DNA from 2 places in the Mesorhizobium sp. M0815 genome. Region 1 is predicted to be linked to the other one. Evidence: predicted binding sites of a transcription regulator. Region 1 holds the regulator's gene; the other holds the start of a gene.

Region 1 (11,283 bases):
GCTGCCTTCAGGCTGGCGCCGCCGACCAGCGCGCCGTCGACATTCCTGACGCCGAGCAACTCGACGGCGTTGGACGGCTTGACCGAGCCGCCGTAGAGAATGCGCATCTTGGCCGCCGTATTGCCAAGCTTCCGCGCCAGTTCTTCACGGATATGCGCATGCGCCTCGGCGACGTCGGCGGCGGTCGGGGTCAAGCCGGTGCCGATCGCCCATACCGGCTCATAGGCAATGACGCTGTTGGACGCCGTGGCGTCTGGCGGTACCGAGCCCGCAACCTGGCGCGACAGCACGTCAAGCGTGGCTCCTGCTTCGCGTTCGGCTCTTGTCTCACCAATGCAGATGATAGCCACCAGCCCGGCGCGCCATGCGGCGGAGGCCTTGGCCTGCACTATGGCATCGTTCTCCTTGCGATCAGCACGGCATTCGGAATGGCCGACGATGACATGGCTGGCGCCTGCATCCTTCAGCATCTCCGCCGAAATACAGCCGGTATAGGCGCCGCTTTCCTCGGTGTGGCAATCCTCACCACCGGCCCGGACCGGCGTGCGCGACAGAATCTCGGCGGCGTGCGCAAGCAAGGTCGCCGGCACGCAGACCACCGCTTCGGTCTCGGCGTCGAGCCCGCTCATGAAGCCGTTGCCGATCATCCTGAGCTCGTTGAGCGAGGCGCTGGTCCCGTTCATTTTCCAGTTGCCGGCGACGAGCGGGCGGATTCCAGGCGTCATGGGATTTGTTTCTCCGGGCAATTTCCAGCTGGCTCTCACTATCAAAATCAGGCCACAAAGCAATCGACAGTGAGCAGGAAGGGCGCTATTGCGCTTGTTTCAGACTCGGCGCATGCGAAATGCGCAAAAATCGGAAGTACTCATGCTTGGTATGTTGAGAAGCGCGGCGGGGACCTGGGTCGCGAAACTGCTGCTGTCATTGTTGGTGTTGAGCTTCGCCGTCTGGGGCATCTCGGGGCGGCTGATGGGCGGTCTTGCCGGCCATGACGCCGTGATTACGGCCGGAGGCACCAAGGTCTCGATCAACGAATACCGCCTCGCCTACGATCGCCAGCTCAGCGTAATGTCGCAGCAATTCGGCCAGCGCATCAGCCGTGAGCAGGCGACGGCGCTCGGCATCGACAACCAGGTGCTGGCGCAACTCGTCTCGGGCGCCGTCCTCGACGAGCAGGCCCGCAAGCTCGGCCTTGGCCTGTCCAAGGACCGGCTGGCCGAACTGACCCGCGAAGACCCGGCGTTCAAAGGGCCTGGCGGAACCTTCGACAGGCGAACCTTCGAGTACCTGCTCCGGCAGATCGGCATGCGGCCGGAGGACTATCTGAAAAACCGCGCCCAGGTGGCGGTCCGCCAGCAGATCGTCGAGGCGGTTTCGGATGGCCTCAAAGCCCCGGATACATTCTTCAAGGCGGTCGGGCTCTATCGCGGCGAAGATCGCACAATCGACTACCTGACCTTGCCGAAATCGCTGGTCGAACCGATAGAAGCGCCGTCCGACAGCGTGCTTTCGGCCTATTTCGGGGAGAACAAGAAAACCTACGCCGCGCCCGAATACCGTAAGTTCTCCTATGTCAGGCTCGAACCGGAAGACATCATGGATTTGAGCGCAGTGACCGATCAACAGGTCAGCGACGACTACAACAAGAACAAGGCGCGCTACACCACGCCCGAGATGCGCACCATCGAGCAGCTTGTGTTCAAGACGCCTGATGCTGCCAAGGCGGCGCTCGATTCGCTCAGGACCGGCGCGACCTTCGACAAGATCGTCGCCGCCGAAGGCAAGACGCCGGCCGACACCCTGCTCGGCACGCTGGCCAAGGACAAGATCGCTGACAAGGCGGTTGCCGATGCTGCCTTCAAGCTCAACGCCAATGAAGTCAGCCCGGTCGTACAGGGCGCCTTTGGCCCCGTTCTGCTGCGCGTCACCGAGGTCAAGCCCGAAGTGGTGAAGCCGCTGGCCGAAGTGTCCGAGCAGATCCGCAAGGATCTGGCACTGGGCGAGGCAAGCCGCATCTTGCTGGACGTGCACGACAATTACGAGGATACGCGCGCCTCCGGCAGTTCGCTCGCTGAGGCAGCTGCCAAATTGAAGCTGAAGGTCGTTACCATCGACGCCATCGACCGCACCGGCCGAAGGCCGGATGAAAGCATCGTCAAAGACCTGCCGGAATCGCCGGCGCTCATCAAGGCGGTGTTCGAATCCGAACCCGGAACCGACAATGAAGGCCTCACCACCGCCGATAACGGCTTCGTCTTCTACGACGTAAGCGCGATCACGCCGGCCCGCGACCGCACGCTGGACGAAGTCCGCCAGAAGGTCGTGGCCGACTGGACCGCGGCGGAGACCACCAAACGGCTTACCGCAAAGGCACAAGAGCTCGAGAAGCGTCTCAAGGCCGGCGCCACGCTCGAGGTGATCGCCGGTGAGCTCAAGCTCGAAAAGCAGACCAAGCGCGGTGTCAAGCGCGATGCTGACGACGTCGATTTCGGCAAGGAAGGGGCCGCCGCGATGTTCGGCGTCGGCGAAGGCGGCACCGGGCTAATCCCCTCGCCCACGGGCGACGGACAGATCCTGTTCAAGGTTGCCGAGGTATTCGAGCCCGCCGGGGCCGACGCCAACTCAGTACCCCAGGACGCGCAGAAATCCTTCACCTCCGGTATGTCCGACGACCTGCTCGACCAGTTGGTGGCGCAGTTGCAGACGCAATATGACGTCCGCATCGATCAGACGGCCGTAACCCAAGCCCTGGCCAGATGAGCGCGCTGAAGATCCACATCGCCAAGGTCGCCGCCGGTAGCGCTCTTTCCTTCGAGGAGGCGCGCGAGGCCTTCGACATCATCATGTCCGGTGACGCCACCCCCGGCCAGATCGGCGGCTTCCTGATGGCATTGCGGGTGCGCGGTGAGACCGTCAGCGAGATCGCCGGCGCCGTCGCCACCATGCGCGCCAAGATGCTGCGCGTCGAAGCCCCCGAGGGCGCCATCGACATTGTCGGCACCGGCGGCGACAATTCGCACAGCGTCAACATTTCGACCGCATCCGCCTTCGTCATCGCCGGCAGCGGCGTGCCCGTCGCCAAGCACGGCAATCGCGGACTGTCCTCGCTGACCGGCGCCGCCGATGTTCTGATCGCGTTGGGCGTCAAGATCGACATCCCTCCGGAGACGATCGGCCGCTGCATCCACGAGGCCGGAGTTGGCTTCATGTTCGCGCCGGCGCACCACCCGGCGATGAAGCATGTCGGCCCGACCCGGGTCGAGCTCGGCACCCGCACCATCTTCAACCTGCTGGGTCCGCTTTCCAATCCGGCCAGTGTCAGACGGCAGATGGTCGGCGTGTTCCTGCCCGAATGGATCATGCCGGTGGCAGAAACGTTGAAGGAGCTTGGTGCCGACCATGCCTGGGTCGTCCATGGCGACGGTTATGACGAGATCACCACCACCGGCGAGACGCAGGTCGCCGAATTGGCCGGCGGCGAGATCCGCAGCTTTGTGCTGACCCCGGAAGCGGTCGGGCTGAAGCGTCACACCAAGGACGAGTTGCGCGGCGGCGACGCCGCCCACAATGCCCAGGCACTGCGCGACATGCTGGGCGGCGCCGCCGGCGCCTTTCGCGACACGGTGCTGATGAATGCCGGCGCCGGGCTGGTGGTGGCCGGCAAGGCGACGACACTTGCCGACGGCATGGTGACGGCGGCGCAGGCCATCGACAGCGGCCGCGCGCTGAAAGTGCTCGACAGGCTGGTCGAGATTTCGAACGGTTAGAACTATGTCCGACATCCTGCGCAAGATCGAGGCTTACAAGCGCGACGAGATCGCGGCGGCCAAGGCGCAAGTGCCGTTTGCCGAGATCAAGGCACGGGCAACGGACGCCGAAGCGCCGCGCGGCTTTCTTTCCGTCCTTGAAGCAAAGCGCCAATCCGGCAGGTTCGCGCTGATTGCCGAAATCAAGAAGGCTAGCCCATCCAAAGGCCTGATCCGCGCCGATTTCGATCCGCCGGCGCTGGCCAGGGCCTATGCGGAAGGCGGTGCCGCCTGTCTTTCGGTGCTGACCGACGCACCCTCTTTCCAGGGGGCGCCCGCGTTCCTCAGCGATGCGCGCGCTGCCGTCGAGTTGCCTGCCTTGCGCAAGGATTTCCTGTTCGATCCCTATCAGGTCTACGAGGCCAGGGCATGGGGCGCCGATGCCATACTGATCATCATGGCCAGCGTCGACGACGCGTTGGCAAGAGAACTCGAAGCGACAGCTTTCGGGCTCGGCATGGACGCGCTGGTCGAAGTGCATGACGAGGCTGAGATGGAACGCGCGCTGCAGCTGTCGTCGCGGCTGATCGGTATCAACAACCGCAATCTCCGGACCTTCGAAACCAGCCTCGAGACCTCGGAACGGCTGGTCGCGATGGTGCCCGCCGACCGCCTTCTGGTCAGCGAGAGCGGTATCTTTTCGCATGACGATTGCCGCCGGCTGGAGCGGAGCGGCATCGCCACTTTTCTGGTCGGTGAGAGCCTGATGCGTCAACAGGACGTGGCCGCTGCAACGCGCCTGCTTTTGACGGGCAAGGCGCCGGCAGAGGCGATCTGAGGATGGCGGCCGCCCTCACCCATCTTGGCGCGCGCGGCGAAGCCAACATGGTCGATGTCGGCGACAAGGCTGAGACGGTGCGCACGGCAGTCGCGGAGGGCTTCGTGTCGATGCGGCCCGAGACGCTGGACATGATCCTCGCCGGCGATGCCAAGAAGGGCGACGTGCTCGGTACCGCGCGTATCGCCGGCATCATGGCGGCCAAGAAGACGCATGAACTGATCCCGCTCTGCCATCCACTGCTGCTGACCAGGATATCTGTCGATATCGAGCCGGACGCAGCTTTGCCCGGCCTGAAGGTCACAGCATTGACCCGCGTCACCGGCAAAACCGGCGTTGAGATGGAGGCCCTGAGCGCCGTCTCGGTCGCTTGCCTGACCATCTACGACATGGCCAAGGCGGTCGACCGCGCCATGGTCATCTCCGGCATCAGGCTGGTTGAAAAGACCGGCGGCAAATCCGGCGACTACAAGATCACCGAAGATGGGGTCACCGAGGCAGGCCGCTGATGGCGCTGGTCCCAGTTGCTGAGGCGCTCGAGCGCCTGTTGGACGGCGCAGCTGCACTGCAGGGCGAACGCGTCGCGCTGCTGGATGCCGCCGACCGCGTGCTGGCGGAGCCGGTTGTGGCGCTCCGCACCCAGCCGCCGTTCAACGCCTCCGCCATGGACGGCTATGCCGTGCGGGCGGCTGATATCGCGTCCTTACCAGCAAAGCTTTCGGTGGTCGGCATGGCGCCGGCCGGAAGCGGCTTTGCCGGGACGGTGCAGCAGGGGCAGGCCGTCCGTATCTTCACCGGCGCGCCGCTTCCCGAAGGCGCCGACACCATCGTCATCCAGGAGAACGTCCGCGATCTCGGCCGCGGTGTCGTCGAAGTGACGGAGCCGACGGTGCAGGGGCGAAACATCCGCCGCCTCGGGCTCGATTTCGCCAAAGGCGACGTCCTGCTGCACAAAGGCCGCCTGCTCGACCCGGCGGCCTTGTCGCTGGCGGCATCGGCCAACCACCCCGAGGTCGGCGTGGTCAAAAGGCCGTTGGTCGCCATCATCGCCACCGGCGACGAATTGCTGCCGCCGGGCAGCGAGCTTGGCCCCGACCAGATCATCTCCTCCAACGCCTATGGTGTCGCCGCCGCCGCACAGTCGGTCGGTGCGCGAGTGCTCGACCTTGGCATCGCGCCGGACCGCAGGGAGGCGATCGCTGCGCTGGTGGAAAAGGCCGTGAAGGCTGGCGCGAACGTCATCGTCACGCTGGGCGGTGCCTCGGTCGGTGACCACGATTTCGTCCATGACGTGCTGACCGGGCAAGGCATGACTCTCGATTTCTGGAAGATCGCCATGCGGCCGGGCAAGCCGCTGATGTTCGGGCGGCTGGGCGACATTCGCTGCATCGGCTTGCCCGGCAATCCGGTGGCGAGCCTGGTCTGCACCCAGCTCTTCCTGAAGCCGCTGCTGGCGCGGCTCGGCGGCCGCGCCTTTCAGCAGGATATGCGTGAGGCACGGCTCGGCGCTGCCATGCCGGCCAACGATCTCAGGCAAGATTATGTGCGGGCTGTTGTCACAGACGACGCCGGTACGCTCGTGGCGACGCCGTTCGGCATCCAGGACTCCTCGATGCTGAAAATGCTGGCCGATGCCAACGGGCTGATCGTCCATGCGCCGTTCACGCCCGCCGCGGCGGCGGGCGCCGCCTGCGACGTGCTGATGCTACGCTGAACCTGCCTCACTCCGAGATCAAGGTCCGGGTCAGCGGATGGTCTGGATCGGCCAAACCGTCGATGATGTTGAAATGATGCCGGTCAGGCTCGACCACCGAACTGGTCGCGGCACCCAGGCCGATCCAGATATTGGCCAGCAACGCGCTCTGGCGCAGGAATTCGGCGCGCTCGCCGCCGCCGGCCCAGCAGGTCAGGCGGGCCTTGTCCATCGGGCGCAGCAGCACCGGGCTTTCGGCCTGCGCCTCGGCCTCATCGATCGCCAGCGTCTCGTTCATGCCGGTGCGCATGATCGGGCGCAAATCGTGCACACCCGAGATCGATACGATATGGCGAATGCGCCGGACAATTTCGGGCGCCAGCGGCGTCGTCGTCGTAACCATCCGGCTAACAAGATGGCCACCGGCCGAGTGTCCGGTCAGCATCAGCGGCCCTGCGACCATCCCCGCCGCCTTGCCGATCGCCGCGCCGACTTCCTTGACGATGCCGCCAATGCGCATCTGCGGACAGAGCGTGTAGGACGGCATCGCCACGGCATAGCCGCGATCAACAGCGCCAGCGGCAAGATGCGACCAGAAACTCTTGTCGAATGCCATCCAGTAGCCGCCATGGACGAACACCACGAGCCCCTTGGGCTTGGTGGCCGGCAGGAAAAGATCGAGCCGGTTGCGTGGGCCATCGCCATAGGCCATGTCGAGCCGCGCCCGGCCCTCGGTCGAAAGCACGTCGCGAAAAACCCGCGCGGGCTCGACCCAGGCCGCCGGCCAGCGATCGCTGCCGGCTATGTTGGCGCCATTGGCATAGGCGTTGTCCCAATCGGCAATGTGACGTTCGAACACCCTGCGCCCTCCCCTTGGCAATATGGCCTTGCCGCGTAGCCGTGAGCATCGCGCGGCGCGTCGTCGCCAGCCTCACGATGCCAGCTCTCGCATCAATCTCAAGTGACAGCCGCCTTGATGGCGAAGCGCGCATCCTTCCACGCACCGGTGCGCAGGATGTCCACAAGCACTTCGACGGCCTGCCAGACATCGGCATAGCCGACATAGAGCGGGGTGAAGCCTAAGCGCATGGTCGATGGCGCGCGAAAATCGCCGATCACGCCACGTTCGATCAGCGCGCGCATGATCTGGTAGCCATGCTCGTGCATGAATGAAATCTGGCTGCCGCGTTTTTCCCCGTCGCGCGTGCTTTCGAGCGTTAGCCCGTAAGTGCCGCACTTTGCCTCGACAAGCTCGATGAACAGATCGGCCAGCGCGATGCTCTTCTTGCGCACCGCCGTCATGTCGACATCGTTCCAGATGTCGAGCGCGCCCTTCAGCGTGCGCATCGACAGGACCGGCTGGGTGCCGCACAGAAACCGGCGGATGCCGGTGCCGGCCGCATAGCCTGGCTCGAAGGCGAAGGGCCGTGCATGGCCCCACCAGCCGGTGAGCGGCTGCTGGATGTCGGCAAGATGCCGCTCAGCCGCATAGATGAAGGCAGGCGCGCCCGGTCCGCCATTCAGATATTTGTAGGTGCAGCCAACGGCAAAATCGGCGTTTGCCGTGTCGAGCTCGACTGGCATCGCACCGGCGGTGTGGCAGAGATCCCAGACGATCATCGCCCCGGCTTCCTGGGCCCTGCGCGTCAGCGCCGGCACGTCGCGCAGTTCGCCCGACTTGTAGTTGACGTGGTTGACCAGCACCACGGCGGTGCGTTCGTCGATCAGCTCTTCGATGCTCGGCGCGTCGACCCCCGAGAGGCGCAGCAGCGTATCTTTTCGCGTCGAAACCACACCCTCAGCCATGTAGAGGTCTGTCGGAAAACTGTCGCCCTCGGCGACGATGACCTGCCGCTCCGGCCGCATGGCCATGGCGGCGTGCAGCAGCTTGTAGATGTTGACCGATGTCGTGTCGCAGACCACCGTCTGGCCGGCCGCGGCACCGATCAGGCGCCCGAGCTGGTCGCCAAGTTCGAGCGGCATGTTGAACCAGCCGGCCGTGTTCCAGGCGCGGATGAGATCATGCGCCCATTCTTCGGTCACTGCCTTGCTCAATTCATCGAAAGCGGCACGCGAAGCGGCCCCTAGCGAATTGCCGTCGAGATAGATCACTCCTTGCGGCAGCACAAAGCGGTCGCGCATCGCGCGCAGCGGATCTGCAGCATCCATCGCCCTTATGGCCACGAGATCGGGAATTCCTGTCATGATTTGTCTGCTCCCCAAGATTCACCGCAACGCCGGACACGCATCGACGGCATCCATCGGTCACGAGCGGTTCTCCATTACCTGGTATCGCGCAGCAAGGCTCCACCGGCGACAAGTTGCCTGACCATGCGGTGGAAACCAGGAGCCAAGCCAACCCAAGGTTGGCGTTTTGAGTTCGTTTCGTTCACGGTGCATTGACCAAACCGCACAGTCGATACGGCTTCAATTCCGTGCCCCTTTGCCGGCTGACGGCCGATACCAGTGCCGCCTTCTGGAAACCCAGAGGCCGCAAACGAAAGCAGAATCAAGGCGATGAGGCCCGCGGCGGTGAAAATGCAGCGTCCCGGTTTGGCGAGTGGTATCGTTACCCGAGCCCTAACACATTCATTAAACTTTAAACAGTTGCGGAACACAACTGGAACAGATAGTGTTTGTTCTGGGTTTGTTTTTCTGATTCTGTTGGGGGTCGCTATGCTGACACGCAAACAACACGAACTGCTTATGTTCATCCACGAAAGGCTGAAGGAAAGCGGTATCCCGCCCTCCTTCGACGAGATGAAGGAAGCGCTCGACCTGGCTTCCAAATCGGGAATCCACCGGCTGATTACGGCGCTGGAGGAGCGCGGCTTCATTCGCCGTTTGCCCAACAGGGCCCGTGCGCTGGAGGTGCTGCGCCTGCCCGATTCGATCGCCCCCGGCCTCAATGCGGCACGCAAGTTCTCGCCGAGTGTCATCCAGGGCAGTCTTGGGCAAGGTCCTCGGCAAGGCAAGCCGACATCGTCGCGCGTCCCTGCAGCCGGCAATGACGACGATGTCGTCGCCGCCGTGTCTATCCCGGTGATGGGCCGCATCGCCGCTGGTGTGCCGATCGATGCCATCCAGCACCAGACGCATTCGATCTCGGTGCCGCCGGACATGATCATGGGCGGCGAGCATTATGCGCTCGAGGTCAAAGGCGATTCGATGATCGAGGCTGGCATTTTCGACGGCGACACGGTGATCATCCGCAATGCCGATACGGCGAGCCCCGGTGAGATCGTGGTGGCACTGGTCGACGAGGAAGAAGCGACGCTGAAGCGGTTCCGCCGCAAGGGCGCCTCGATCGCCCTGGAAGCCGCCAATCCGGCCTACGAGACGCGCATCTTCGGACCAGACAGGGTCAAGGTGCAGGGCAAGCTCGTTGGGCTGATCCGCCGCTACTGAGCTGCGCCCTTGGCGCCGGCTTTTGGCTTGTCGGCTCTGCGGTATGGCGGCATGCCCCGCGCCGCGCGTGAAAATTTCCGCTGCACGTGCCAGGGCCGGTATGATTTTTCGACGGCGAAGCGGATTTCGGCGCGTGTTGCCGCTTGTGGATCGAAATAGACGGCCGCACTTCCCGCGCGCGCCAGTTGCCGTTTGGTGACGACGAGGACCAGCCGGTCGTAGTAGCAGGGATTATGGGCGGTGGCGTCGTCGATGACGATCAAGCTGGCAAAGGCGCAGGCTGGCCGTGCAGTATCGCGGTCATTGGCTAGCGCGATGATCGCGCCGGATGGATGCCTGGCAAGGCAGAGACCGTCCGTGCAAATGAACGGCATGCCCGGCGGTAAGTCGGCCGGATCGGCAATGTCGAATTGCGGATCGTTCTTTCCAGGTGTTTCCGGCGCGACGATAGCCTCTGATGTGAGCGCGCGTTTCCAGTTGTCGATGGTGAACTCATTCGGGCGTGCCCGGTTGACCGCGAGTTCACCGCTGCCGATCGGCAGCGCGACGAGCCGTGCGTCCTCCGAGATCAATACATCGGGTACGCGCGTCTGCGTTGTCGTTAGCAAGCCGGCGAGCGCAAAAGGAAGGGCCACGAGCCGCAACCAGGTCGTCGCCATGCTGGCAATGACGAGGGCGATCGTCACCAAAAGGACAGATCTCAGCGAAATCAGCCCGACCGCATCGATCGGCGAGCGCTCGGAGATCCACCCGGACAGGGCGATCATCGCCGTCAGCCCCTTGCCCATCACGTAGAGGAAAGGCCCATCCGCGCCGAACGGCATCGCCAGCGCACTGAGGACGGCGAAGGGCATGACGACCAGTGAGACGATAGGCATGATGGCCAGATTGGCGAACAGGCTGAGCGGCGCCACGCGCTGGAAATGCCATATGGCGAAAAGCGCCGTGGCGCTCCCTGCAATGATCGAGGTCATCGCCAGGCCGCCCATGCCCATCAGTACCTTTCTAGTGGCAAAGCGTAGCGGCGACCGCCGGGGCGGCGGCGTGGTGGCCCCGCCGGCGCGGTAATCGGACCAGCCTGCATAGGCGCCGACAAGGGCCGCCGTCGCGGCGAAGGACATCTGGAAGCTCGGACCGACCACCTCGTGCGGCGACACCAGAATGACCGCGATGGCCGAGATCGCCAGGTTGCGCATGGTGAGCGCGGCCCGGTCGAACAGCACGGCGATAAGCATCACCGCCAACATGATGAAGCTGCGTTCGGCCGCCACCACAATGCCGGAAAAGACGAGGTAGGCCGCAATCGAAAAAAGCGCGGCGGCCGCCGCGTATTTCTTGACCGGCCGTCGCGATGAGAAATCGGGAAACAGCGCAAAGGCGCCGCGCAGCAGCGCCATAATGGTGCCGGCGACCAACGCCATATGCAGCCCCGAGATGGAGATGATGTGGTAGATGCCGGTACGCCGCATCGCTTCGTTGATCTCCTCGGGAATGCCGGCGCGCACGCCGACGATCAGCGCAGCAGCAATCTCGCCCTCGGCGCCGCCGATGCGGCTGCGGATATGGTCGGCGATGGATTCGCGCGCGTCTTCGATCGC
Region 2 (11,283 bases), 190 kb from region 1:
GCGACAGGCAGGAGGGGCACTGCCGACATTCCGGCGTATAGAGCGGGATGACATGGTCGCCCTTCTTGACCGAGGTGACGCCCTTGCCGACGTCGACGACGATGCCGGCGCCCTCATGGCCGAGGATCGCCGGAAACAGGCCTTCCGGGTCGGCGCCCGACAGCGTGAACTCGTCGGTGTGGCAGATGCCGGTTGCCTTGATCTCGACCAGCACCTCGCCATCACTGGGACCGTCGAGGTCGACCTCCATGATCTCCAGCGGTTTTCCGGCGGCGACGGCGACAGCGGCGCGCGTTTTCATCAGGCAATCCTCCCATGGCAGTCTGCAATCCAGGTTAGATTTAACTTACCACTCAGCTCTGCGCTATGCACGAAGCGACGTTCTGATCCCGGATTTTCGTCAGAGCTCGCCGATTTGCATCCGGGATAGGCTCCGACTTTGCCTTGACCGGCCCCCTGAAGCCCATAAAACGGGAAGCCCAGAAAAGAAGGGCAGCCGAGGGACGAGGCCTGCATGTTCACAAAGATCCTGATCGCCAACCGTGGCGAGATCGCCTGCCGCGTGATCAAGACTGCGCGCAAGATGGGCATCGCCACCGTCGCGGTCTATTCCGACGCCGACCGCGACGCGGTGCATGTCGAAATGGCTGACGAGGCGGTGCATATCGGCCCTTCTCCCGCCGCGCAAAGCTATCTGGCCCCGGAAAAGATCATCGCAGCCTGCAAGGCGACAGGGGCCGAGGCCGTGCATCCCGGCTACGGTTTCCTGTCCGAGCGGGCATCCTTCTGCGAGGCGCTGGAGCAGGAAGGCATCGTCTTCATCGGCCCGAAGCCCAAGGCCATCAAGGCAATGGGCGACAAGATCGAATCGAAGAAGTTCGCCAACGCCGCCAAGGTTTCGACGGTGCCCGGCTGGCTCGGCGTCATCGACAACGCCGCCCATGCCGAAAAGATCGCCGGCGAAATTGGCTATCCCGTGATGATCAAGGCCTCGGCCGGCGGCGGCGGCAAGGGCATGCGCATCGCTTGGAGCAAGGCAGAGGTGCGCGACGGCTTCGACCGGGCGCGGTCGGAGGCCAAAAGCTCGTTCGGTGATGACCGCGTCTTCATCGAGAAGTTCATTGTCGATCCGCGCCATATCGAAATCCAGGTGCTCGCCGACGCCCATGGCAACACGCTCTATCTCGGCGAGCGCGAATGCTCGATCCAGCGCCGCAACCAGAAGGTCGTAGAAGAGGCGCCGTCGCCGTTCCTCGATGCCAAGACCCGCAAAGCCATGGGCGAGCAGTCGGTGGCGCTGGCCAAGGCGGTCGACTACCAGAGCGCCGGCACGGTCGAATTCATCGTCGATAGCGACAAGAACTTCTATTTCCTGGAAATGAACACGCGCTTGCAGGTCGAGCATCCGGTGACGGAACTGGTCACCGGGATCGACCTGGTCGAGCAGATGATCCGCGTGGCAGCCGGCGAAAAGCTCGCCATCAAGCAGGGCGACGTCAAGCTGAACGGCTGGGCGGTGGAAAGCCGCCTCTATGCCGAAGACCCATATCGCAACTTTCTGCCGTCGATTGGCCGGTTGACGAGATACCGGCCGCCGGACGAGGGGCAATTTGGCGAAATAGTCATCCGCAACGATACTGGCGTCACCGAAGGCTCGGAAATCTCGATGTTCTATGATCCGATGGTCGCCAAGCTGTGCACCTGGGCGCCGACACGGCTTGCGGCAATAGATGCGATGTCGGAAGCGCTGGACAGTTTCGTCGTCGACGGCATCGAGCACAACATACCGTTCCTGGCGGCGCTGATGCAGCATCCGCGCTGGCGGGAAGGGCTGATATCGACCGCTTTCATCGCCGAGGAATACCCAGACGGCTTCGCGCCCATCGTGCCAGACGCCGAGGAGAAAGCGGTGCTGGCCGCGATCGCCACCGCGGTCGAACTGCTGCGCCGCGACCGGCTCGACCGGCTGGGCGGGCGGCTGGCGCCGCATTCCGGCGCCTTGAAACGCGATTGGGCGGTGAAGATCGGCCGGGATTATCTTTCGGTCGCCATCGTCGAAGGCATGATTTCCATTCCGATGGAGCTCGACCTCACAATCGACGGCGACAAGGCACTGAGGGTGACCTCCGACTGGCGGCCGGGCGATCTCATCTGGCGCGGCACGGTCGGCGGCCGCAAAGTCGCGGCGCAGGTCAGGCCGGTGCTGAACGGGTTCCGCCTTGCCTGGAAAGGCATGTCTGTGACAGCCCGCGCCATGCTGCCGCGCACCGCCGAACTCGAAAGGCTGATGCCGGAAAAAGTGGCGCCGGACACGTCGAAGATGCTGCTCTGCCCGATGCCTGGCCTCGTCGTGTCGATTGCGGTTGCCGAGGGGCAGGAGGTCAAGGCCGGCGAGACGCTGGCGGTGGTCGAGGCGATGAAGATGGAAAACGTGCTGCGCGCCGAGCGCGATCTCATCGTATCGAAGCTCAACGCCAAGCCCGGCGACAGCCTTGCGGTCGATGCGGTGATCATGCAATTCGCGTGAGGCTGAAATCCGCCTCGGCGCCGGCCTGGGACGTTGGAGATTAGCGAAAGCCGAGGTGACGGCCAATCTCCCCCCTCGTGGGGGAGATGTCCGGCAGGACAGAGAGTGGCGCGAAGAAACGCGACCTGACAATTCGTTGGGCAACGAGGCTCGGGCGTGCGGAATTCGCTTTTTTGCCGCCGCAACGTATTTTGTTCTTGCTTTGTGCCGGCAGCTATGCTATTAATTTGGGTATCGTGCTAAATGGCTCCAACGACCCGCCCGCTGTGGCGGGTTTTTTGTTTTCAGGCCTGACGTCGGCGGGACAGCGCCCCTCTCTGTCCTGCCGGACATCTCCCCCACGAGGGGGGAGATTGGCAGGTTCGGCGGTTGCTCTAAACTCACAAAGCTCCAATCGCTTCCGCTGGACTCGTGTTACCCGGTGCCGGACAATACATCTTCATCGACTGAGTCCTTGTGAGGCGGCGCGAAAAAACCATGGCGGATGAGAGACTTCCACGCGATCCCTTGCTGCGCGAGGCCTATGCGAAGGCGTCGCGGGCGGAGCAGGCGGCGCGTCGGTTCATTCATCTGCGCGTGCATTCGGCCTATTCTCTGCTCGAAGGCGCCTTGCAGCTCGGCAAGATCGTCGGCCATGCGGTGCAGGACGAGTGCCCGGCAATAGCCGTCACCGATACCAACAATCTGTTCGGCGCGCTGGAATTCGCCCAGAAAGCCGGGAAGGACGGCATCCAGCCGATCATCGGCTGCCAGATCGACCTCGCCTTTTCCGGCGAGGCGAGCGACAGCCAGCGCGACCGCAGGCGGCAAGGACCGGAGATGCGGCCCGTCGTCCTGATCGCCGCAACCGAGGCCGGTTACAGCAATCTGGTCAGGCTGGTCAGCCGCGTCTACCTCGAGACACCGCCCGGGGAAGCGGTGCATCTGACGACCGAGATGCTGCAGGGCCACTCCGACGGTCTGATCTGCCTTACGGGCGGGCCGCGAGGCCCGATCGGCAATGCCTTGAAAGAGGACCGCCGCGAACTCGCCGAGACCCGGCTCCTGGCGCTCAAGGGCCTGTTCGGCGACCGGCTCTATGTCGAGCTGGAGCGCGTGTCCGGCTACGACCGCACGATCGAGCAGTCGTCGGTCGACCTCGCCTACCGCCACGATCTGCCGCTGGTTGCCACCAACGAGGCGTTTTTCTTTTCTCGTGAAGACTATGAGGCGCATGACGCGCTGATCGCCATCGCCGAAGGCTCCGTGGTTGCGGCCGACAATCGCCGCCGCCTTTCACCCGACCACTTCCTGCGAAGCCAGGCCGATATGGCGAGGCTGTTCGCCGACCTGCCGGAAGCAATCGACAACACCGTCGAGATCGCGCTGCGCTGCTCCTACTATCCGAAGACCCGCAACCCGATCCTGCCGCGCTTTGCCGGCCGCGATGTCGCCGACGCCGACGCAGCGGTTAAAGCGGAGGCGCAGGAGCTTGCCCGGCAGGCGCATGAAGGGCTGGACGCGCGGCTGGCGGCGCATGGGCTCACACCCGGCTACACGGCCGACCAGTATCGCGAGAGGCTGGATTTCGAGCTCGGGGTCATCGAGAAGATGAAATATCCCGGCTATTTCCTGATCGTTGCCGACTTCATCAAATGGGCCAAGGCGCAAGGCATTCCGGTCGGGCCGGGCCGCGGTTCGGGCGCCGGCTCGCTGGTTGCGTATTCGACGACTATCACCGACATCGATCCGCTGCGCTTTTCGCTGCTGTTCGAGCGCTTTCTCAATCCCGACCGCGTGTCGATGCCCGACTTCGACATCGACTTCTGCCAGGACAGGCGCGAGGAGGTCATCCGCTACGTCCAGCAGAAATACGGCCGCGACCAGGTCGGCCAGATCATCACCTTCGGCACGCTGCAGGCGCGCGCGGTGCTGCGCGACGTAGGCCGTGTGCTGCAGATGCCTTATGGTCAGGTCGATAAACTGAGCAAGATGGTGCCGTCGAACCCGGCCAATCCAGTCAAGCTCGCCGACGCCATCGCCAACGAGCCGCGCTTTGCCGAAGAGGCCGAGCGGGAGCCGATCGTGCAAACGCTGCTCGACACGGCGCAGAAACTGGAAGGTCTCTACCGCCACGCCTCGACGCACGCCGCCGGTATCGTCATCGGCGACCGGCCGCTGTGGGAACTGGTGCCGATGTACCGCGATCCGCGCTCGGACATGCCGGTCACACAGTTCAACATGAAGTATGTCGAGCAGGCCGGGCTGGTGAAATTCGACTTCCTTGGGCTGAAGACGCTGACCGTGCTGGACAGGGCGGTCAAGCTGATCCGCCGCCGCGGCATCGAGATCGATCTCGCCCACATTCCGCTCGACGACCCGGAAACCTACGCCATGCTGTCGCGCGGCGAGGTGGTCGGCGTGTTCCAAGTGGAAAGTGCCGGCATGCGCAAGGCGCTGATCGGCATGCGGCCCGACTGTATCGAGGACATCATCGCGCTGGTCGCGCTCTACCGGCCGGGGCCGATGGAGAACATCCCGACCTACAACGCCAGAAAGCACGGCGAGGAGGAGATGGCGTCGATCCACCCGAAGATCGACCATCTCGTCAAGGAGACGCAAGGCGTCATCGTCTACCAGGAACAGGTGATGCAGATCGCGCAGGAGCTTTCCGGCTATTCGCTAGGCGAAGCCGATCTGCTGCGCCGCGCCATGGGCAAGAAAATCCGCGCCGAGATGGACAAGCAGCGCGAGCGCTTTGTTTCCGGTGCGGTCGAGCGCGGCGTCGGCAAGCCGCAAGCCGACTTCATCTTCGACCTGCTGGCAAAGTTTGCCGACTACGGTTTCAACAAATCGCATGCGGCCGCTTATGCCGTCGTCTCCTACCAGACCGCTTATCTGAAGGCGCATGACCCGGTCGAATTCCTGGCCGCATCGATGACGCTCGACATGGGCAATACGGACAAGCTCGCCGATTTCCGCCAGGATGCGCTGCGTCTCGGCATCGAAGTGGTGGCGCCATCGGTGATGACGTCGTTCCGGGATTTCGAGGTCGGCGAGAACCGCATCTTCTATTCGCTGGCCGCGCTCAAGGGCGTCGGCGACGCGGCGGTCGAGCACATCGTCGCCACGCGCGGCGAAAAACCGTTCAAGAGCCTCGCCGATTTCTGCGAAAGGGTCGATCCGAAGATCGTCGGCAAGCGCGTCTTCGAAAGCCTGATTATGGCCGGCGCGCTCGACTGCTTCGGCCTCGACCGCGCGGCGATGATGGCCGGCGTCGAGCGGATGATGGGGCTGGCATCGCTGGCGCAGCAGAATGCCGTCACCGGCCAGCATGACATTTTTGGCGCCTCGCTTGGCGCACAGTCGCAGGCACTCAACCTGCCGGCGACCGACCCCTGGCTCGCCGCCGACCGCCTGCACCGCGAATTCCAGGTGGTTGGATTCTATCTCTCGGCGCATCCGCTCGACGAATACAAGGCGGCGCTGCAGAAAATACGGGTGCAGACCTGGGGCGAGTTTTCGGCCGCCGTCAAACGCGGTGCTGCCGCCGGCCGGCTCGCCGGTACCGTCACCACCAAGCAGGAACGCAAGACGCGCACCGGCAACAAGATGGGCGTCGTGCAGTTTTCCGACACGTCGGGCCAGTATGAAGCGGTGCTGTTTTCGGAGGGGCTGGCACAATACCGCGACCTGCTCGAACCCGGCCGCTCGGTGGTGATCACCGTTTCGGCCGAGGACAGGCCGGAAGGCGTCAATCTGCGCATCCAGACCGTGCAGTCGCTGGAGGACGAGGCAAGCCGCATCCAGAAAGCGCTGCGCATCTTCGTCAGAAATGACGCACCGGCATCGACAATCCAATCGCAACTTGGGCAGCGTGGCGACAGTCAGGTGAGCATCATCGTCATCAAGGAAGGCGGCGAGGGCGAGGTCGAGATTGAGTTGCCCAACCGCTACCGCGTCTCGCCGCAGATCGCGTCGGCGATGCGCGCTGTGCCAGGCGTGGTGGAAGTGGAGCTGGTGTAGCCGGCTGCCCGGCTGGCAACACTGGACGGCTGGTGGCCCAAACGTTATCGCAGTCGCCATGAATGCAATAGACAAGAGTGGAGCGCAGGATTCTTCAGCCTTGGCGCGGCTCCGCGACATGCTGCGCAAGCTATATCACGGGCGCACAGCGGCGGCGTTCCGGTTTCAGCTTGCGGCTGTTGTCATCGACCTCGCCATCATTGCCTTTTTTATTGCCACGCCGGTGATCCAGAAGTCGTCCTCGTTCCTCTGGCTGGACTACTCCGTGGCAGCACTCGTCGCCGCCGACATGATTGCCCGGCTGCTTGCCTCCAACGACATGCTGCGCCTGATGAGACAGCCGGCGTCGTGGATCGATGCCTTCATCCTGCTGACTCTGCTGATGCCTACGGCGCTGGCCAATCTCGGTTTTTTGCGCATCCTGCGGCTGTGGTCGCTGTCGCGTAGCGGCGCGCTGTGGCGATTTCTCGAGATGCGCGGCTTCAGGCGATGGCGCGAGGCGAGCCGCGCGGTCATCAATTTCCTGACGTTCCTCTTTGTCATCACCGGCTTCGTCTACACCTTCTTCTTCCGCACCGTGGGCGGTCTCGAAGGCTATGTCGATGCGCTGTATTTCACCGTCGCCACAGTTACCACGACCGGTTTCGGTGACATCGTCCTGCCCGGCGTGGCCGGCAAGCTCACCGCGATCGCCACCATGATCATCGGCATATCGCTGTTCGTCAGGCTTGCGCAGGCGCTCTTCCGTCCCACCAAGGTGTTCTTTCCTTGCCCGCAATGCGGGCTGCAGCGGCACGAGCCTGACGCCGTCCATTGCAAGGCCTGTGGGCACGTTCTGAACATACCCGACGATGGCGATTGAATTGCAGGGCTACGATGCTGCCACCTCAGCCGGTTTGGCGGCTTTTTTCTGCAGATTGAGCAGATTGCCGAGCAGGATCAGCAGGGCGCCGCCGGCGGTGAAGGCGTCGATCTGCTCGTGATAAAGCAGCCATCCGATCACCGCCGACAGCGGTACGCGCAAAAAGTCCATTGGCGAGATGACCGTCGCATCGGCATAGACAAGTGCGCGGGCCATGCAGAAATGCGACGACATGCCGGTAAACGCGATCAGCAGGATCCACGGCCAGAGCTCGAGCGGCGGGTTGCGCCATTCGTACAGCGCCGGGACGAGGCCAAGCACCGACTGGATGATCAGCATCCAGAAGATGATGCGCACGACGCTGTCCGTCCGAGTCAGCGACTTGACGAGGACCACCGAGACGCCGAAGCAGACCGCGGCTCCCAGCACGATAACCTGCCCCGGATTGACCGCGCCGACGCCCGGACGCACGATGATCACCACGCCGATCAGCCCCAGCACGATTGCCGCAAGCCGTGGCCGGGAGAGCCTTTCGCCGAGGAAAACGACCGCCAGCAGGGCGGTCCAGATCGGCGTGGTGAATTCGATCGAGATCAGCACCGCAAGCGGGATCAGCGTCAGGGCGTAAAGCCAGGCAGCCTGGCCGGTATAGTGGACGACGTTGCGGGCGATATGGGCCAGCGGACGCCCGGTGCGCATCGCCGCAAAACCGCCTGACATCATGACCAGCGGCAGCAGGATGAAAAAGCCGATCACCGAGCGCAGCTCGAGCACCTGGAAGACGTTGAGCTCTGCCGTCGTGGCCCGGCCGGCGACCGACATCGCCAGGAACGAGGCGATCGACAGCGCCATCCAGAACGCGGCCTTGGGGATCGAGGGTGCGGGTACCATGCGCGCTATGTCGCAAGCCGGCGCTTTCATCGCAACCGCTAGCCGACGCATTTGACTGGGCCAGCCGTGAAGCGTTGCAAACAGTGATGTTGAAGCCGGAACCCGCCGCTGAGGGAAGCGTTGGTCCCTCAGTGTTTGCGTGCTGTGTTTGGATACCAACGAGGAGCGGTCCGATGAAATCACTCGCACGATTTGTACTTGCCGGCTGCCTGGCGGCCGGGGCCGGCGCAGCGCATGCCGACGATCCGGATTTTCTTCGCTCATTCCAGGGGAATTTCGCCGGCAAGGGCATCGTCAAGGTCACCACCGATGCGCCGACGGTGAATGTCTCCTGTCACTTCAATTCCGACGCGACGTCGAACTCATTGTCGCTCGACGGCAGCTGCCGCGGTCTTATCTTGGTGACGCGCGACATCAGCGCGGACCTCAGGTCCAGCGGGACGAAATACAGCGGCACCTATGTCGGATCGCGCACCGGGCCGGCGCAATTGAGCGGCAGCCGAAAAGGCAACGCAATCAATCTCGGCATCCGCTGGGCCAAGGAGGTCAATGGCGATCGCAAGGCGCAAATGACGGTCGAGAAGAATGGCGAGGACGGCATGCGGCTGACCGTTATCGACGTCGACCCGAAAACCGGCGAGCGCGTGATTACCAGCCGGATCGATCTGCGGCGCACTTAGCACTATCACTCCTCGATCGGTTCGGGCGGGTGCGCATCACGGCCCTTGCCGAAGGTATAGCCGGTTTCCACCGCCCTGCGGCCGAACTTGCCGCGCAGCGTGTCGATGGCGCCTTCGGCCATGGCGCGCTTGCGTGACTTGACGTCGACCAGGTCGGGCGGGTCCGCCCGGTCATCGTCGGAGAGATCGCTGACGCCAATGCCGAGCAGCCGGTATTTCGTGCCATCCGCTTCCTTGCGTAGCAGCTCGAGCCCGGTCTGAAAGATGCGGTCGGCCAGCCGGGTCGGATCGCCGAGCTGGCGATTGCGCGTGCGGATCTTGAAATCCTGGGTCTTCAGCTTGAGGACGACGGTGCGTCCGGCAATGCCGGATTTTTTCAGCCGGGCCGAGACTTTCTCCGCCAGCGCCCTCAGCACCGAAACCAGTTCCTCGACGGAGGCGATGTCGGTGTCGAAAGTGGTTTCCGCCGAGACGCTTTTCGCGTCCTGGTCGGGAACGACGCGGCGGTCGTCCTCGCCGCGCGAAAGCCGGTAGAGCCGGTCGCCCATGACGCCATAGCGGCGCATCAGGTCGCCGCGTTCCATGCGCTGCAGCTGGCCGATGGTGCGGATGCCGTCGCGCTCGAGCGTGGCGGCAAAGGCCTTGCCGACGCCCCAGATCAGCGTCACCGGCTGCTCGGCCAGGAAGCCGATAGCCTCGGCCTCGCCGATCACCGAAAAGCCGCGCGGCTTGCGGAAGTCCGAGGCCACCTTGGCCAGGAACTTGCAATAGGACAGGCCTGCCGAAACGGTGATGCCGATCTCCTTTTCGACGCTGAGAGCGAAGCGCGCCAGCACCACCGCAGGCGGCAGGCCATGCAGGCGCTCGGTGCCGGCGAGGTCGAGGAAGGCCTCATCGATCGAGAGCGGCTCGACCAGCGGCGTCAGCGCCTGCATCATGGCGCGCACCTCGCGGCCGACGCGGACGTATTTTTCCATGTCCGGCGGGAGGACCACCGCGTCCGGGCAGGCTTCGAGCGCCTTGAACATCGGCATTGCCGAGCGCACGCCATGGATGCGGGCGATATAGCAGGCGGTGGAGACGACGCCGCGCTTGCCGCCGCCGATGATCAACGGCCGGTCCTTCAATGCCGGGTTGTCGCGCTTTTCGACCGCCGCGTAGAACGCGTCGCAATCGATATGGGCAAGGCGCAGCCGGTAAAGCTCGGGATGGCGCGCAAGCCGCGGACTGCCGCAGCGCTCGCAACGGCGTGCCTCGCTGCGCTGAAAATTCAGGCAGTCGCGGCAAAAACCGTGTTCGGGATTGTTGACAGGGGCCGCCATCGCTGCGAACATAAAGAGAACAAATGCAATGGTACGTCAGGACGGACGCCACGACAAGGTGGGCCGGGAGAGAACTCATGAATACGACCATAGCGCCGCTAGTGCCCGAGCTTTGGGCGGATTTCGAAGATCTTTTCGGTAAGCAAGGCGCCTGCTACGGCTGCTGGTGCACACATTTCCGGCTGTCGCCGGCAGCGCGCCGCGCGAGCGACCGGGAGCGCAACAAGGATCATATCAAGGCCCGGATCGAGGCCGGGCCGCCGCCCGGCCTGCTGGCCTTCGAGGGTGGTCAGGCGGTCGGCTGGATGCAGATCGGCCCGCGCGCCGACGTGCCCGAATGGAACAACCAGGGCAGGGGGTCGGCGCCGCTCGACCCCGCCGATGCCACCGATCCCGGCGTCTGGGCGATCTCCTGCTTTTTCATCCGCGCCAGGGCACGCGGCAGGGGCCTGTCGCACCGCCTGGTCACAGGCGGCATCGACTTCGCACGGGAAAATGGTGCCCGGCTGATCGAGGCCTGCCCGATCGATCTATCGAAGGATTCGCGCTCGATCGGGCTGTTCGTCGGCTCGTCGCGGGTCTTCGAAAAGGCCGGGTTCCAGCGATTGGTCGAGCGCAAGCCGGGCCGGCCGCTGGTACGGCTGGTGCTTTAGGCAATGCCGCGGGCGACATCGATCCGTCCGGCTCGCCTTGCGGTTGTGATGGTAATTCCCTACCAGTGATAGAAACGGTTTGACGGCCGCGAATAAGTGAGGATCGACATGAAGCGCGTTTTGCCACTTGTTTTACTGCTTGCCTGCAGCGGACCGGCCTTCGGCCAAGCGGTCGACAGGCAAGGGGCGAAGCAGCTTTCCGACGATCTGGCGCGCTATATCGGAAAGAAGCTGTTCGATATCGGGTTCGTGAAAATTTCAGTCGACGGCGATGCCTACAAGCTCGCATTCGACTTCAAGCCAGTCACGGATTTGATGGCAAAGCCGCAAGCCTTCAAGTTCG

What was found. The regulator LexA, encoded in region 1, represses DNA repair genes until DNA is damaged. The targets are predictions, from matches to a motif close to TGTTCNNNNTGTGTTCNG.
Region 2: dnaE (DNA polymerase III subunit alpha) is a predicted target of LexA. The motif match lies at 2,720-2,737, and genes of this name have one in related genera.

What each region holds. Positions count from the first base shown of each region.
Region 1 covers NZ_JAMYOU010000001.1:39,154-50,436, forward strand. The annotation lists gene tpiA (triose-phosphate isomerase) at 1-725, opposite strand, end outside; gene NKI01_RS00175 (SurA N-terminal domain-containing protein) at 868-2,760, shown strand; gene trpD (anthranilate phosphoribosyltransferase) at 2,757-3,767, shown strand; gene trpC (indole-3-glycerol phosphate synthase TrpC) at 3,772-4,584, shown strand; gene moaC (cyclic pyranopterin monophosphate synthase MoaC) at 4,587-5,093, shown strand; gene NKI01_RS00195 (molybdopterin molybdotransferase MoeA) at 5,093-6,298, shown strand; gene NKI01_RS00200 (hormone-sensitive lipase) at 6,306-7,136, opposite strand; gene kynU (kynureninase) at 7,235-8,482, opposite strand; gene lexA (transcriptional repressor LexA) at 8,954-9,685, shown strand; partial or broken gene NKI01_RS00215 (ComEC/Rec2 family competence protein) at 9,679-11,283, opposite strand, start outside.
Region 2 covers NZ_JAMYOU010000001.1:229,253-240,535, reverse strand. The annotation lists gene NKI01_RS01125 (S-(hydroxymethyl)glutathione dehydrogenase/class III alcohol dehydrogenase) at 1-301, opposite strand, end outside; gene NKI01_RS01120 (acetyl-CoA carboxylase biotin carboxylase subunit) at 515-2,527, shown strand; gene dnaE (DNA polymerase III subunit alpha) at 3,005-6,532, shown strand; gene NKI01_RS01110 (ion channel) at 6,591-7,394, shown strand; gene NKI01_RS01105 (DMT family transporter) at 7,404-8,285, opposite strand; gene NKI01_RS01100 (hypothetical protein) at 8,459-8,965, shown strand; gene NKI01_RS01095 (DNA polymerase IV) at 8,971-10,299, opposite strand; gene NKI01_RS01090 (GNAT family N-acetyltransferase) at 10,365-10,940, shown strand.